Linked DNA regions of Humidesulfovibrio mexicanus. The protein of the gene in region 2 interacts with the protein of the main gene of each other region in a pairwise test. Links are inferred from orthologs where the notes say so. Each region holds a gene or a part of one and is shown on either strand. Other genes may lie near its edges. The genes, in order: ndk and CHB73_RS13475.

Region 1 (8,116 bases), on a different replicon or contig from region 2:
GCGTTTCAACCAACTGGGCTGGGCGGCGGCCCGAGCTGACGATGTTCTGGCGTACCTGCCTGCGCGAGTATCGGCTGTGCTTCTTGTGGGGAGTGGGGCAATTTTGCGTCTGCCCTGGCGCGAGGCCATGGCCCATGTTCGGGCGGAAGCCGCGCGCATGGAGAGCCCCAACGCTGGCTGGCCCATGGCGACATGCGCCTGGCTCCTCGGGGGTGGCATGGGGGGGGCGACGCGGTACTTCGGAGAGATCAAAAACAAGCCGATCCTGGGCCCGCAAGGTGCTCCATGGACTCTAGAAAAACTCAAACAATTATTTAGACTCGTTCTCTTGTCTGGGTTTGCTGGCGTCGTGTTGTTGCAGCTGTGCAAGGTCGTTGTCGTGCGGCATCTGCCATGGCTTTGGCTGTAGCACCGGTCGCGCATCAAAAGAGCAGAGCTGTTTCACAAGAGTTTCACATGTACAGGCGGGCCGCAGCGGCAGCAGCAGGGCACAAAAAAAGGCCGACTGGGCTCAGCGTCCAGTCGGCCTTTTGTCGTTTTAGGAGCGTTAGCCCAGTTCGACGTTGCGGTCGTAAGCCTCGCGCACGGCGTCCACGATGACGCCGCGCATGGCCATGCGGTCGAAGTGCATGGTGGCGCGGATGGTGGACCCGGCCGGGCTGGTGACCATCTCGCGCAGTTCGGCCAAGTGCATCCCGCCTTCTTCGGCCAGCTTGGCCGATCCGCTGAAGAGCGCCTTGACGATGTCCGTGGCCTGTGCGCGGGGCAGGCCCAGGTTTACCCCGGCCTCCACAATGGCGTCCATGACATAGAACACGTACGCCGGCCCGCAACCCGCCACGCTGGTGAAGGCGTCGAAGAGTTTCTCGGGCAGTTCGTGCACCTGGCCCAAAGGTTTGTGCATGGCCCGGATGAAATCTCGGCGCTCTGCATCGAGGCTTGCGTCATCAAAGCACAGGGCGAATACCCCTGCGCCCACCAGGGCCGGGGTGTTGGGCATGATGCGCACCACAGGACAGCGTCCCCCGCAAAGCTCCTGCAGGCGAGCCATGGTGATCCCGGCCGCGATGGACAGCAGGCAGTGCCCGGGGGAGAGCTCCGGAGCGATGTCTTCAAGCGCGGCCGGGAGGTGTTGCGGCTTTACGGCCAGCAGCACGTAACGGCAGTGCTTCACCAGGGTTTTGGGCGAGGGTTCGGCCGTAAGCCCGACCTCGCGGCCCAGCTTTTCAAGCTTGGCCGAGTCCAGGTCGTAGCCATGCACCTGTATGCCCTGTGCGGCCAACCCTTTGATGATGGCCGTGCCCATGTTCCCGACGCCGATGAAGCCGACGCGATTGTTCATTGCCCTTATTCCCCCACGATCTCCAGGGAGCTGAAAAAGTAGGACATTTCGACCTTGGCGGTGTCCGGTCCGTCTGAGCCGTGGCAGGCGTTGGCCTCGATGCTCTTGCCGAACTTCTTGCGGATGGTGCCTTCGGCGGCCTTGGCGGGGTCGGTGGCGCCCATGAGTTCGCGGTAGCGGATAATGGCGTTATCGCCTTCAAGGCAGGACACCACCACCGGTCCGGAAATCATGTATTCCACGAGATCCTTGAAAAAGGGGCGCTCCTTGTGCACGGCGTAGAAGCCCTCGGCCTGGGGGCGGGTGAGCCGGATCATCTTCATGGCCTTAACGGTGAGGCCCGCATCGAGGATCATCTGGATGATGGCGCCGGTCTGTTTTGCGGCGACGGCATCGGGTTTGATGATGGAGAAGGTGCGCTCGGTCGTCATGTGGTGTCCTCCGGTGAATGGTGTATGCGGCGCATGGGCCGCTTGTGTTCGCGTGCAGGGAAATGCACCGCAAACGCGGCGCAAGTCAAGGGCTTTGGCGGTCCGGAAGGGGGCTGCGGATGGGCGAAGACAAAAGCGAAAGCTAGAAGTGCAACTGCTCGTCCTTGATGATCTTGAAGCTCTTGTTGCCTTTTACGCGACCAGGCACGCCATGGAATTTCCGCACGCCTTCGATCTCGACCTCCAGCAGATCCTCCGCATCGGTGTCCAACAGCATGATGTCGCCGACCTCGAGATTCAGAAGTTGCCGTCCTGTGATGCGTGATTTGCCGAGGCGCACAAGAAATTCCACCGGGGTTTCGAGCAGCCGCTCCTTGAAGCGGCTGATCCACACATGGTCCACCTCAAGGCGTTCTGACTGGAAGGAGGCGTGCAGTTTGGAGCGGATGGGCTCCATCGTGGCATACGGCAGGCAGCAGATGAGCGAGCCGATGGCGTTTTCCAACTCCACTTCGAAGGTGATGACGATGACCACATCGCTTGGCGGAACGATGGCGGCGAACTGCGGATTGACCTCGGAGCGCACCACCTCGATGTGCACCTCATGCACGGGCTTCCAGGATTCCTCCATGTTGGAGAGCGCCACCTTGACGACCTTGTCCACGATGGCTTGCTCAATGGGCGTGAAATCGCGCCCTTCCACCTTCGGTTGACTGCCCGCGCCGCCGAAAAAGTTTTCCACCAGGGCGAAGACCAGGCGCGAGTCCACAACCAGCAGGGCATTGCCCCGCAGGGGCTCCATCTTGAAGATGGAGATGCTGGTCGGAACGGGGAGCGAGCGCATGAAATCCCCGAATTTGCTCATGTCGATGGAGATGGGATTGATATCCACGCGTTTGCGCATGGTGTTGGCCAGAGCGTTTGTGCACAGACGAGCGAAACGGTCGTTTACGATTTCCAGGACCGGCATTCGGCCGCGGATGATGCGGTCCTGGTTGGTGAGGTCGAAGGGAACGATGCCGGAGTCATCTTCTGGAATGTCGGGCGTTGTTTCAACTTCTCCGCCGGAAAGACCGCGCAGAAGGGCATCTACTTCATCTTGTTCTAGAATTTTGCTCATGTCCGCCGTTCCTTGTACGCCCGTGGTCCCAGTGGAAGGAAAAAGCCGTTCTGCCGGAAAATGCTAGCAAAAATCGGGCCTAGAGAGATGGCTCGCCAGTTGAATCAAAAGGATAGCCTGAAGACCGCGGAATTGGCAAGGCGCATCATTGCGGCGGCAACGAAGATACGGTGACCACATGAACGGATGGGCTCTTTTTCTTGAGCCAGGCGCGGATGGCGGCAACGGTCTGCTTGTGCGGATGCCCGATGGCGATGGCGTGTCCGTGCTTCAGGGCCGCAGCTTCGGCCACGCGCAACTGGGCCACAATGGCGGGCACGGCGAGATCATTGTCCAGAAACACATCGCGCTGGTGCACTTGCAGCCCGATGCGGCGGGCCTCGGCGACCCCGACGCTCTTTGCCGTGGTGCGGCTGTCCAGAAAGAAAAGCCCTTGCCCCTTTATGGCGGACAACGCCGCGCGCATCCCGTAGGTCGACTCCGTAAAGGCCGAGCCCATGTGGTTGTTGACGGCGACGGCTCCAGGCACCCGTGACGCGGCGCGGCGCACAACCTCCTGAATCCTTTCGGCGGTCATGCCGTCAAGCAGCGCATGCGGGCCGGGCGCAACCTTGGGGTAGCCTTTGGGCTGCATGGGGAGGTGGATGAAAATTTCTTTCCCCGCGGATTGCGCAATGTTGAGCACCTGCACCCTGTGGCCGCTGTCGGGCCAGATGGAAAAGGCAATGGGAACGCCAAGCGCGGCCAGATCGCGCGCCACGGCCACATCTTCGCCCATGTCGTCGATGACGATTGCCAGCCGCCCCTTGGCCGGGTGCTTCTCGGCTGGCTCCGGGGTGAGCGGAGTGAGACGCAGCAGCAGGCAGGGCACGCCATCCACGCGCACTTCCCATTCGTCGTGGGCGTTCACATGCAGCGTCACACCGTGAATTTGGGACAGCTTCTTGTCGAGCCCCTGGCGCAGGGAGTGGGAGTCCGCAGGCGGCAGGCGCAGGGCGACAAACGCATAGGGTTCGCCATTGCGCAAGCGTTCTTCGGTCGTCACGACTTTGGGTTCTTGAGCTCCCGGCGCGACTTGGCCCAGCACATGACGAACGGCTTCGGAGGCGAGGGCGGCTCGCGAGGACAAACTGTCCGCCTGTGGAGATTCGGTTGCGTTCTGCATGGATGGGGGAGGTGGGGCGACGCTCCGGGACATCAACAAGCCAACAGCGAGTGCGGCCGCCACGGCCAGGACGATCCACAGGACAAGCCGCTTGCGAGCGGGCGAAAGGCCAGGACCAGGCCGACGTTTCCCGGCCTGGTCCTTGTTGTTGCTGTGCTGTGTCATTGGCTTGCTAGCGAATGTCCCGAATCTTGGGGAGGGTCTTGACCATTTCAAGCCCCAGTCGCAGTTGGTTGTCCTTCTCGATCAGCGCACGCGCGGCATCGCTCTCCTGGCCAGGTTTGGCCGGGGTCTTCTTGCCTTTCTTGGCGCTGCCGTTTTCCAGGTGACGGGAGAAGTCCTTTTCGCGGAACGTGAAGCGGTCTTTGAGGTTCTTGTCCTCGTCAGAGGGAGGTGCGGTGAAGGGAATTTCCAGGTCCGGCACGATGCCCTCGGCCTGAATGGAACGGCCGTTGGGCGTGTAGTACAGGGCGGTGGTGAGCTTGATTCCCGATCCGTCCGGCAGAGAGACTACGGTTTGCACCGAGCCCTTGCCAAAGGTCTTTTCGCCAATGAGCAGGGAACGCTTGCGGTCCTGCAGGGCCCCGGCCACGATTTCCGCTGCGGAGGCGCTCCCCGCGTTGATGAGGGTGACCACCGGCGTTTGCACGAGGTCGTCGGAGGACTTGCGACCGGTAAAGTCGCGGCGCGACTGGGGATCTTTTCCCTGGATATAGACGATGAGCCCATCCTCAAGGAAGGTGTCGGCAACGGTCACGGCCTGTTCAAGCAGACCGCCAGGATTGTTGCGCAGATCAAGCACGATGCCCTGAATGGGGGTCTTCTTGGCGTACTCGGCCAGCTTCTCGCGCAATTCCTTGGTGGTGTGCTCGTTGAAGCGGGTAATGCGGCAGAGCACGTAGCCCTTGTCCAATTCCTGCGTCTTGACGCTGATGATGGGGATGGTGCCGCGGGCGATGGTCACGTCTTCCGGCTGCTGCGCGCCCTTGTGCAGAATGGTCAGGGTGACGGTCGTGCCCTGCGGGCCACGGATTTTTTTCACGGCCTCGGTCATGCCGAGTTCCATGGTGGGGTCGCCGTCAATTTCGAGGATGATGTCCCCGCTTTTGAGGCCGGCCTTGTGGGCGGGGGTGTCCTCAATGGGGGACACCACCACCAATCGACCGTTCTCGGAGCTGATCTCTATGCCGATGCCGTGGAAGGCGCCGCTGGACGAGACCTGCAGTTCCTTGAAGTCTTCGGGGGAGAGGAAGGCCGAGTGGGGGTCGAGCTGCTCAAGCATTCCTTTGATGGAATTTTGAATGAGTTCGGCCTTGGTGACCGGCTTCACATAGTGCGTTTCCACCATGTCGACCACTTGGCTGAACCTGCGCAGGGCCTCGAACTGGTCGTCCTTGGCCGGTGCAGCCCCAAGGGGCGCCGGGGCCACGGTCAGGGTCAAAAGCATGATGAAACAGACAAACCAGATGCCGACGCGCATAGAAATCCTCCAGGGATCGGACCAGGAACGGAACAGCGCCGCCTAATGGGCGGGCATGAGCCACAGCTGCGGATTAATGGGTTTCTGGTGAAAACGCAATTCGAAATAGAGTCCGTTGCCGTGCGCTTCCGGGTAGTACCCTGCGCGGCCTATGGGTTCGTCCTTCTCCACGTCCTGTCCCGGCTCCACGCTGGTCTCAGACAGATAGGCGTACAACGTGTAGTAGTCGCCACCATGGTAGAGGATGACGACCTTGCCCAGGCCGCGCAGCACGTCGTTATGGACCACCTTGCCCCAAAACACGCTGCGAACGGTGGCCGCTTCGCCGGTGGCGATGCCGATGCCCCTGCGGGCGGGCTTGCCTTCTGGCGCGAAGGCCGTCACGACACGGCCTCCAACAGGCCAGGGCAGGGCGGCCTTGAAGGCCTCGAACTTGCGGCCGCGCAGGCTTACCAGCTGGTAGTTGAGCTGTTGAATGGTCTTGAGGATGCCTTGCAGTTCGCCCTCTAGATCGCGACGCTGGGAGTTCACCTGGTTCATGCGCGCATTGAGCGCAAGCCGGTCCTTGAGCAGGGCGTCCTTTTCCGCGTTGACGGCGGCCAACTGCCTGTCGACACGCTGTTCGAGTTCACGCTGGCGTTCCAGCACGCCGGAGAGCTCCTGCTCCTGACGCCGCACATCCTCAAGCATCGCGCGTGCGCGGGCATAGGCCGCGCCGTTCCACTGAAAACGGCGGTCCGCAGAATCCCATCCGTCCGCCAGCCGTGCCCCCTCCTGCATCCCCTGGGCCTGCACGGGCCACAGCAGTTCCAGCAGACGCCGAAGCTCACGCACGGATTTTTCGCGGCGCACGCGCAACTCTTCGTACTGCCCGGCGTGGCGAGCCTCTTCCGCGCGGATGAGGGCAAGCTCCTCCTCCTGCTTGGCGATGCGCGCCTGAGTCGCCTTCATGCGGGTCTCAACCTCTCCCAGCTTGCCCGCCAGGGATTTTTCCCGTGCGGCAAGCCTGCGCACCTCGCCCTTGCGTTCCTCGGCCTTCAGGCGTTCGTTCCGCAAGGTTTTTTCCAGCTGCGCACCCTGTGCCCAGGCCGCGGGCAGCGGCACGGACAGGGCAAAGGCGGCGGCAAGCCAGAGTACGGTCAGGAGGCGCAGAATCATATGGCCATCCGATCCGTATCGGGCAGCAGGGACCGCCCTGGGCACTGTGCGCAAAGGGGGCGCGACTTGTGGCACCACTCTTTGGCGGCGCGCACGATCAGTGCATGAAATTCATTGTAATCTTGAACAGATGCTGGGAGGGAGGATTGGATGATTTCCTGGACCTCGTGGTAGTCGGTCTGCTCCGGGATGAGTTGGTGGCGCGAGAACATGCGCATGGTGTAGGCGTCCACCACGAACGTCTGTTTGCCAAGGGCGTAGCACAGGATGGAGTCCGCGGTTTCCGGGCCGATGCCCCGCACGGCCAGCAGTTTGGGGCGCAACTCCTCCAGGGATTTTCGGGACAGAGCCTCGATGTCGAGGCCAGATTCTTCCTCAAGAAAATCCAGAAAATCTGTCAACCGTTTGGTTTTGATGCGGAAGTACCCTGCTGGGCGGATAAGCTCCTCCAGGCGTGCGGAGGGGAGGGCGCGCAGCCCGCGTTCCGTCATTGCCTGGGCTTGTTTGAGGTTGGCGATGGCCCGCTCAACGTTTTTCCAGTTTGTGTTCTGGGTAAGAATGGCGCCCACCGCCACCTCGAAGGGGGTGTCGCCGGGCCACCAGCGGCTGGGGCCCAAGGCCTCGGCAAAGGCCCGGTACATGCCCCGGATGCGTTCCCCCGAGCGTGACATCAGCTCTCCGCTCCCTCCGCCCTTACGACGTGTGTCCAGAGCAGGCCGCACCATTCGCCTTCGTCGCGCTGCACCGGGTCGGGAAGGCCAAGGCGTTTGTATGCCCGGATGACGTCCTGCGCCTGCTCCACCAGGATGCCAGAAAGCGCCAGGCAACCGCCGGGCGCCAAGTGCGACAGGATGTCCTTGGCCATGAAGATGAGGGGCTTGGACAGGATGTTGGCCACGATGACCTGAAAGCGCTTGTCTTCCGGCAGGGTGGTGATGCCGCCCACGGCGACGGAAAAGGCTTCCGCGACGGCGTTTATCTCGGCGTTTTCCCGTGCGCAGGCAATGGCCTGTGGGTCGATGTCGAGCCCCAGGCCGTGCAGGCCGAGCTTTGCCAGGCCGATGCCCAGGATGCCGGAGCCGGTTCCCAGGTCCAGGAATTCCATACCGGGCGCGATGTGGCCCTCGCGATTGAGATCGGCGATGCAGGTGAGGCAGAGGGCCGTGGTGGGGTGGTGCCCGGTGCCGAAGGCCATCTTGGGTTCGATGATGATGGGCGTGAATTCGGCGTGCTGCTCGTCCGAAAGCCAGGGCGGCAGGATTTCGAAACGGCCACCGCACTCGATTGGCGTGAAGAATTCGCGCCAGCTCTGGCCCCAGTCCTGGCTCTGGGCCTCTTCGGTCCTGATGCCGGAGTGCGGCCACCGCGCGCCGATTTGTCGGGCGACCTCCCGCCCTTCCTCATGGTTTTCCAGATAGGT
Region 2 (7,964 bases):
CATGCGGCGGCGCAGCACCAGCTGCATCCCCACCTCCACCACGCGGGAGGCGTACTCGTTTTCATCGGCGCAGGCGTCGAGCCGGGTGGCGTCGTCCATGTCCGGGTCCGGGGCGACAGGGGGCATGAGTCCGTTCAGGGCGTCCATCAACTGCTGGCGAAGGTTCGTCTGCATGGCGTGTCCTCCTGGTTTGGCGGAAGGCCCGGCTGTACCGCCGAGCATGAAGACGGCTATCACGCGCCCGGCGGGCCGTGGTTACCGTGCCGTTACGCCAGGGGAACAAGTGCGCGGCTTCGAGGCGGAGCGGCGAGACCCCGGAGCGAAGCGGGAGTCGGGGCGGCGTTGCCTTGGGAGCGCCTTTGGGCTAGCGTTGCGCCATGCCGTCGGCAGAAAGCCGCCACCGTTCGAGCCAGGAGGAGCCCATGCGCGCACCATTTCCGCTTTCCCGAACCGCGTTCGCGGCCGCACTTGCCGCGCTTCTCGCCGCCGCGCCGCTGGTCTGGCCCGGACAGGCCCATGCCCTGAGCATGGGCGGCCTGTTCGGGTCGCCCGTGGACGCCGAGTTGGTGGGACGGGTGCCCCAGGCCAAGCGCGAGGGCATCAACAAGGCCGAGTTCCTGCTGGCCTGCGCCAAACAGGATCAGGAGCTCGCGGAGCTGAAAGAGGAGTTGGCCGACCGCCAGGACGACCTGGCGAGCCTCTACGCCAAGCTGGCCAAATGCCAGACCCGCGCCGCGGAGATCGCCCTGGACATCGCCAAGATGGAGGCCGTCATGGGCAGCAATCTGGGCAAGGGCGAGGAGAACCGCAAGGTGCTCGACGGGCTTAAGAGCGACCGCGCCGAGAACGACCTGGAATGCCGGGAGCTCAAGTCCAAGATCGGACCAGCCACGCTGATGGTGCGCGACTGGACCAATCGCGTGGCCGCCAAGGAAAAGGCCGTGGCCGAGTTCAAGGCCCGGAGGCCGTCTCTCTCGGGCATCGCCGCCCCGGCCCCTGCGCCCGCTCCGGTGGTTCCCGTGGACGATCCAGTGGAGATCGTCCGGCCCCAGCCCGGCTCTGCCGCGTCCCAGCCAGAAGCCTCGCCAGCGGTTCCGGCGTCCGAGGCCGACCTCAAGAACTAGGCGCACCCGCGCAGTCCCGGCACGCGCCCCGGAGGGGACGCCCATGACCAAGAGACAGAAAGGCGCGGCCGCTGCCGCTCCGTACGCACCCACGCCCGCCGAGACGGCCGCCGAGGCCGCCCGCGCGGGCTTCGAGCTGTCCGCGCCGCAGGCGGAGGCCTTGTCCCGCTACCTGACCCTGCTGCTCAAGTGGAGCCGGGCCATGAACCTGGTGGGCCGCACCGGCTGGCCCGAGGTGTTCCGCGACCTGGCGGCGGACAGCCTGCACCTGGCGCGCTTTCTGGCCGAAGCGGGCCTGCCGCCGAATCCGTTGACCCTGGACCTTGGGGCGGGCGCGGGCCTGCCCGGCATCCCCCTGCGGGTGCTCTGGCCGGAGGGCGAGTACGTGCTGGTGGAACTGCGCGAAAAACGGGCCATTTTCTTGACCCAGGCCGTTGCGGCCGTGCGCTTGGCGCGCACCTTCGTGCTGCACGGCCGGGCCGAGGGCGCCGTGCAGGCCCTGCCGGGCCTTGGGCTTTTGCGTCCGCGCCAGGGCGCGGACCTGGTGCTGAGCCGGGCCTTCATGCCCTGGCCCAGGCTGCTGCCCCTGGCGGCCGGGCTTTTGGGCCCGGACCGCGCAGAGGCAGGCGGCAAACTGGTGGTGCTGGCCAACGAGGCCCCGCCAGCCGCCATCGGGGAGGGCCTGGGCGCGGGCTTCCGGCTGGCCGGGGCGCGGGAGTATCCGGCGGGCGGGGGGCGGCGCTACTTCTGGTTGCTGGAGTTGGACAGGGTCTGAAGCATTCCGCCCTTGAAGATGAGGCGGGTGGCCAGTTCGTCGGCCTGTTCGGCCAGGTCCATGAGCTTCTCCAGGTATTCGAGGATGGCGTGCCGACGGGCCTCGTCCCCGTTTTCGAAGTCAAAGGTCAGGTCGCCGGAGCTGAAGTACTGTTCGAGCTTGTCCAGGTAGGCGGAGTCGAGCATTGTCGCGTCCTTTGGCCGTGGGGGGCCGTTTCAGTCGTGGTGATAGGGCAGGCCCTTGTTGATGCTGGCGGCGCGGTACAGCTGTTCCAGCAGCACCACGCGGGCCAGCTCGTGCGGCAGGGTGATGCGTCCCAGGGAGAACATGGCGCCGCCGTTTTTGGCCCGGCCGCGCAGCTCGTCGGACAGGCCGAAGGCCCCGCCCACGATGAACCAGGGCGTGCGGGCCGCGTCCTCCCAGGCCTTGATGCGCGCCGCGAGCTCCCGGCTGGACCAGGTTTCGCCGCGTTCGTCAAGGAGCACGGGCGTGGCCCCGGCGGGCAGCTTGGCCAAAATGTCGCGGCCCTCGCGCTGGGGTTTTTCCGCAGGCGGGCAGGCGGCCGGGGCGTCCTTGACGGTGACGAAGTCGCAGCGGGCCAGGCGGGAGAGCTTGAGGGCGTACAGCTCGGCCGCGTCGCGCAGGGCGGCCTCGCGGCATTTGCCCACAAACAGGCAGCCCAGCGGCACTAGCGGCGCTCCAGCCGGGCCGAGAGCCTTCCCTCGTCCGCCAGCAGCACCCGCACGAAGCCGCCGTCCCCGGCGAGGCCGGGATTCAGCACATGGCAGCGGCCCAGGCGCTCCTCGCCCTGGCCTTCGTGGATGTGCCCGCAGACGCAGATCTCGGGCTGGGCGGATTCCAGGAAGGCGCGCACGGCCCGGCTGCCGACGCTTACGCCGTTTGGCAGGCGGTCCAGCCCGGTGCCGTGGGGCGCGTTGTGGACCACGGCCAGCACCCGGCCCCCAGGCCCGGCCAGGGCCAGGGCCGCGGCGTGGGCCTGGTCCAGCCAGGCGGCCAGATCCGCCTCGGACGCCTCGCTGGGCGTGTCGAATGGGGTGGGCGTGGACCAGCCGACGCCCATGAGGGCCAGGCCGGGGGCCAGAAGCCGCGCCGCACGGTGGATGTTCGCGCCCTCGGCCTCAAGGAAGCCGGTGACGCCGGGCTCGTCCATGTTGCCTATCTGGGCCAGCACGGCGGGGTTGGCGCGCCGTGCGGCGGCGAGCACCAGTCCGGCCTCGCGCGGGCCGCCCCGGTTGGTCAAATCGCCGGAGATGATGAGCCCGTCGGCCCCGGCCACGCCTGGAATGCCAGCGAACACTCCCGCATCCTCATGCACGTCGCCCAGCACGATCCACTCCATGTTGCGCCTCTTCTGGTTCTCATACGGTGTGGGCATCCACCCGCAGAAATTGGGGAAATCGCTATGTTCCGACTGGGGGACGGGGAATTTTCCCCTTCCATTCGGGGCGGTCATAGCATACACAAAATCACGGCGCAAAGGGTGCGGGGGCGCCCGGAAATCAAGCGTTTTGGGGGGGAGAAGATGACCGATGCGAGCCAGGAGAAGGACCGGCTGCGGAAGAGTCTGGTGGAGCGGCGCATGGCGCTGACGTCTGAAGAGGTGGCCCGCGCCAGCCAGGCCGTGGCCGAGCGCATCCGTGCGCTGCCGGAGTGGAAGAACGCCTGGTCGGTGCTTTTGTACTGGCCCATCAAGAACGAGGTGGACACGCGGCCGCTTCTGGAAGAGCTGTGGGCGCGCGGCGCCAACGCGCTTTTGCCCCGCTGTCGGCCGGAGCAGCCCGGATTCATGGACCTGTGCGCCTGCTCCTGCGAGGAGGATCTGACGGAAGGGTCGTTCAACATCATGGAGCCCGCGGCCTGCTGCGCCACCAGCGAGGACTCCGGCGAGCCTTTTGTGCCCGATCTGGTGCTGGTGCCCGCCGTGGCCTTCGACGCCCACGGCTACCGCTTGGGCTTCGGCGGCGGCTATTACGACCGCCTGCTGGCACGGCCCGAGATGGACGAGGCCGTGACCATCGGCCTGTGCTACGAGTTCCAGCGCCTGCCCGTGCTGCCCACCAACGCCTGGGACGAGCCGGTGCAGGCCGTATGCACCGAGCGCGAGCTCAAGTGGTTCCGGTAGGGGACTGGCGGTGATCGGGACCGTCGAGTTTCGTTTCCCGGGCCTGGAGGGGGTGCGCTGCGTCTTCACCACGCGCAAGGGCGGGGCGAGCCCGCCGCCCTTTGACGGGGCCAACCTGTCCTTTGACGTGGGCGACGATCCGCTGGCCGTGGCGGCCAATCGCCGCGCCCTGGCCGCGCAAATGGGGCCGCAGCTGTGGTGCGAGCTGCGCCAGGTGCATGGCGATGTGCTGCACCTGGACCCCCGTCCAGCGCCGCTTGAGGAATTCGCCGCGCGCGGGGCCGTGCTGGAGGGCGACGCCCTGGCCACGGCCCGGACCGGCGTGGCCCTGTGCATCAAGACCGCGGACTGCCAGCCCATTCTGCTGGCCCATGAGACCGGGCGCTTCGTGGCCGCCCTGCACGCGGGCTGGCGCGGCAACGTGCTGAATTTGCCGGGAACGGCCGTGGCGCGGCTGTGCGCGCGCTACGGCTGCGCGCCGGGCGAGCTCTTCGCCGTGCGCGGCCCCAGCCTCGGCCCGGACAAGGCCCAGTTCCTCAATTTCGCCCAGGAGTTCGGGCAGGAGTTTCTGCCCTATTTCGACCGCCGGGCCGACACCGTGGACTTGTGGCGGCTCACCCGACATCAGCTTGAGCGCGCTGGCCTTGCGCCGGAGCGCGTCTTTGGCCTGGACCGCTGCACCCTGTCCGAGCCGGAGGCCTTCTTCTCGTACCGCGCCGCGCGTAAGACCGGCCGCATGATGTCCGTCATCTGGCGGCAAGATTAAGCTTTTTCCAGAGGGGCGGCTTCACAGGCGGGCGGAAGTGGGGTAAAGCGGATTGCAACCCCGAACCGTGAGGTCCCCATGCTCAAAGGAATCTATCGCGTCGAGTTCCAATCCAGCCTGGCCACAGTGGGCGACGGCATCGTCGTGTTCGACGCCTGCGGCGTGCACGGCGCCAACGACACGCACGTCTACCGCGGCGTGCAGGAGGGCTTTGGCGATGCGCTGCGGCTCGATGTCGAGATCCGGCATCTTCGGGGCGAGAAGTACCCGTCCTTCGGCCCGCTTTCGGCCATCAACCTGGATCTGGAGGTCAGCGAGATGACGCCCGAGGGTTTTCGCGCCGTGGGCGCCGTGCGCGAAGCCAGGAACATCCGGCTGCACGTGTTCGGCCACAAGCTGGCCGACCTGGCGGATCTGGCCGTCTTGACCGGCCCGGAGGACGCGTGCTCCCCGGACGGGGAGTAGCCGCGCGGGCACTGTTTCCGGGAAGGCCTCAGCGTTGCAGGCTGGTGAAGATGGCGATGATGAGCAGCACGATGACGACGCCGAGCAGCAGCTTGACCGACAGCCAACCGGCGGCCTTGGGCTGGGCTGCGTCTGGCGGGGGGGCTGCGGCCGCGCGGGCCTGCGGCGGGGCCAGGCGTTCCAGGGCCTTGCGCTTGCCCCAGCGGTAGCCGAAGAAGACAAGGGCGAGGGCGATGAGCAGTCCGGCCTTGGTGAACATCGGCGCTCCGGTGTGTGAGGGTGGAAATGGACGGGGCGTTCCGGGAATGGCCGAAACGCCCCGCCTTGCGTTGTCTAGATGACCTTGTTCAGCGGGTATTCGATGATGCCTTCCGCACCCAGGGCCTTGAGCTCCGGGATGAGGTCGCGCACGATGCTCTCGTCCACCACGATCTCCACGGACAGCCAGGCCGGATCGGACAGGGCGCTCACCGTGGGCGAGGTGAGGCTGGGCAGCAGCTCGGCCGCCTGGTCCATGCGCGCCTTGGGCATGTTCATCTTGAGCCCCACCATGCGCTCGGCCTTGAGCGCGCCCTGCAAGAGCAGGTTCATCTTCTCGATCTTGGCGCGCTTGAAGGGGTCTTCCCAGGCCTTCTTGTTGGCGATGAGCCGGGTGTTCGTGAGCAACAGGTCCTTGATGATCTTGAGGCCGTGGGCGCGGATGGTGGTGCCGGTCTCGGTCACCTCCACGATGGCGTCGCACAGGCCTTCCACCACCTTGGCCTCGGTGGCGCCCCAGGAAAAGGCGACCTCCACCGGGATGTTGCGCTCTGCGAAGTACTGCTTGGTGAAGTTCACCAGTTCGGTGGCGATCTTCTTGCCCGCCAGGTCCTCCGGGCGGGTGCAGGGGGAGTCTCCGGCCACGGCCAGCACCCAGCGCGCGGGCCGGTTGCTCACCTTGGAGTACACGAGGTCCGAGACGACCACGACGTCGGAATTGTTCTCCAGAATCCAGTCCTTGCCGGTCAAGCCCACGTCGAGGGTGCCCTGCTCCACGTAGATGCTCATCTCCTGGGCGCGGCACATGCTGCAGGCTATCTCGTCGTCGTCGATCTCCGGGAAGTAGTTGCGGGAATGCAGGCGGATCTTCCAGCCGCTTTTTTCGAAGAGTTTTATGGTGGCGTCCTGAAGGCTGCCCTTGGGGATGCCCAGTTTCAGCTTGTTCTCGCTCATTTTCCGTAGACCTCCTTGGGATCGAAGACCATGGGCGAACACTCGCGTACGGCGTCGCCATCGATTTCACGGTAGAAACAGCTCTTGCGGCCTGTGTGGCAAGCCGCCCCGCCCATCTGGGTCACCTGGATCAGCACCGTGTCGGCGTCGCAATCCAGGCGGATGGTATGGACCTTTTGCACGTGTCCGGAGGTGCCGCCCTTGTGCCACAGCGTGTTGCGGCTGCGGCTGTAGTAATGCGCCTCGCCTGTCTCGATGGTTTTGTCCCACGCGGCCTCGTTCATGTAGGCCAGCATGAGCACCTCTCCGGTCTGCGCCTCCTGGGCGATGACCGGCACGAGCCCTCCGCACTTTGCAAAATCCGGTCTGAGCATGAATACCTCGTGAAATGGCGTCCGCGCGGGCCGGTTTGCGGGCCACGCGGCGAGAGCGGGTATACGCAATCGCGCTGGGCTTGTCCAACGCGGCACGGCTGCGCATATTTCATCATGCTGAATATGATATTCCCCATGGCGGACACCGGGAAGGCGCGGCCAGGATTATTTAACGCTCGGAATTTTTAGGAGTATTTATTTCATACCTTGAAAAGGATTTTTGCCGCGAAATTCTTGACTGAACAGTATGAATTGGATAGTCACCGGGAAGCAAAATATCCCCTCGGGTTTTGGCGGAATTTCGCGACGGTCTCTTGCGTGGGAGGCCGCGGGTCTTGTTTCACGGGCTGGGGCGCACCCTCCCAAACGTGCGAGGCAAGGAACAACGACATGGATAGAAGAGTGCTGCTGCTGAGCGCCGGGACCCTGTTCTCCCTGGCCCTGGTCTCCGTCCTGAGCCTGGAAGCGCAGGGAGTGGGAGAGGCGCGGGCCAACGCCGCCGCCAGGGCCGACGTGGTGACCATCGACGCCATGAAGGAGCTGGGCGCGCTGGAACTGCCGCCCGTCACCTTCCTGCACGACAAGCACGTCGAGGCCGTGAAGGGCTCCGGCGCGGAGTGTTCGGCCTGCCACCTGCAGAAGGACGGCAAGCTGCTGGTGAGGTTCAAGCGCGAGCAGAACGCCTCCTTTGCGGAAACGAAGAGCGTCTATCACCAGAACTGCATCGGCTGCCACACCGACCTGGCCGCCAAGGGCCGCAAGACCGGGCCCCAGGACGGCGATTGCCGCTCCTGCCACGACGCCAGGCCAAGGGTCGTGTCCGTTCGCCAGCCCGCAGGTTTCGACAACGCCCTGCACTTCCGCCATTCGGAGTCGCGGGAGATCCCCTCCGGCGTCACCGGTGCGTCCGGCGAGGCGGTGAAGGACAACTGCAACCGCTGCCACCACGAGTACAACACGGACGCAAAGAAGACCTTCTACGCCAAGGGCAAGGAGCAGAGCTGCCGCGCCTGCCACCAGGAGAAGGCCACCAAGGAGGTCCGCAGCATGGCCCGGGCCTCGCACGAGTCCTGCGTAAGCTGCCACCTGTCCCTGGCCAAGGCCG

Evidence for each region.
Region 1: the proteins of CHB73_RS13475 (region 2) and ndk interact in binary tests that used the Escherichia coli proteins (3 or more experiments, as listed by UniProt). The link is inferred for Humidesulfovibrio mexicanus from one-to-one orthologs.

The regions. Positions count from the first base shown.
Region 1 is NZ_FZOC01000010.1:21,604-29,719, forward strand. The notes cover bases 61-2,961. They hold ndk (nucleoside-diphosphate kinase), read right to left. Parts: upstream 1,774-2,961; coding sequence 1,348-1,773; downstream 61-1,347. Other genes in these bases: CHB73_RS15550 (CobD/CbiB family cobalamin biosynthesis protein), read left to right, coding at 61-409; proC (pyrroline-5-carboxylate reductase), read right to left, coding at 548-1,342; fliM (flagellar motor switch protein FliM), read right to left, coding at 1,916-2,893. Also shown: more of CHB73_RS15550, read left to right, coding at 1-60; CHB73_RS15570 (divergent polysaccharide deacetylase family protein), read right to left, coding at 3,039-3,938; CHB73_RS15575 (S41 family peptidase), read right to left, coding at 4,231-5,538; CHB73_RS15580 (murein hydrolase activator EnvC family protein), read right to left, coding at 5,581-6,696; CHB73_RS15585 (endonuclease III domain-containing protein), read right to left, coding at 6,693-7,367; CHB73_RS15590 (50S ribosomal protein L11 methyltransferase), read right to left, coding at 7,367-8,116. UniProt on the Escherichia coli protein: Major role in the synthesis of nucleoside triphosphates other than ATP. The ATP gamma phosphate is transferred to the NDP beta phosphate via a ping-pong mechanism, using a phosphorylated active-site intermediate.
Region 2 is NZ_FZOC01000007.1:50,119-58,082, forward strand. Bases 2,494-5,242 are described here. They hold CHB73_RS13475 (5-formyltetrahydrofolate cyclo-ligase), read left to right. Parts: upstream 2,494-3,442; coding sequence 3,443-4,042; downstream 4,043-5,242. Other genes in these bases: CHB73_RS13465 (23S rRNA (pseudouridine(1915)-N(3))-methyltransferase RlmH), read right to left, coding at 2,494-2,588; CHB73_RS13470 (metallophosphoesterase), read right to left, coding at 2,588-3,259; CHB73_RS13480 (polyphenol oxidase family protein), read left to right, coding at 4,053-4,808; CHB73_RS13485 (GrlR family regulatory protein), read left to right, coding at 4,887-5,242. In the rest of the region: CHB73_RS13445 (TraR/DksA family transcriptional regulator), read right to left, coding at 1-174; CHB73_RS13450 (hypothetical protein), read left to right, coding at 423-1,124; CHB73_RS13455 (16S rRNA (guanine(527)-N(7))-methyltransferase RsmG), read left to right, coding at 1,168-1,899; CHB73_RS13460 (hypothetical protein), read right to left, coding at 1,866-2,084; more of CHB73_RS13465, read right to left, coding at 2,115-2,493; more of CHB73_RS13485, read left to right, coding at 5,243-5,273; CHB73_RS13490 (hypothetical protein), read right to left, coding at 5,302-5,532; hisG (ATP phosphoribosyltransferase), read right to left, coding at 5,607-6,485; hisI (phosphoribosyl-AMP cyclohydrolase), read right to left, coding at 6,482-6,859; sulfate respiration complex hexadecaheme cytochrome HmcA, read left to right, coding at 7,250-7,964. UniProt on the Escherichia coli protein: Involved in the removal of 5-formyltetrahydrofolate.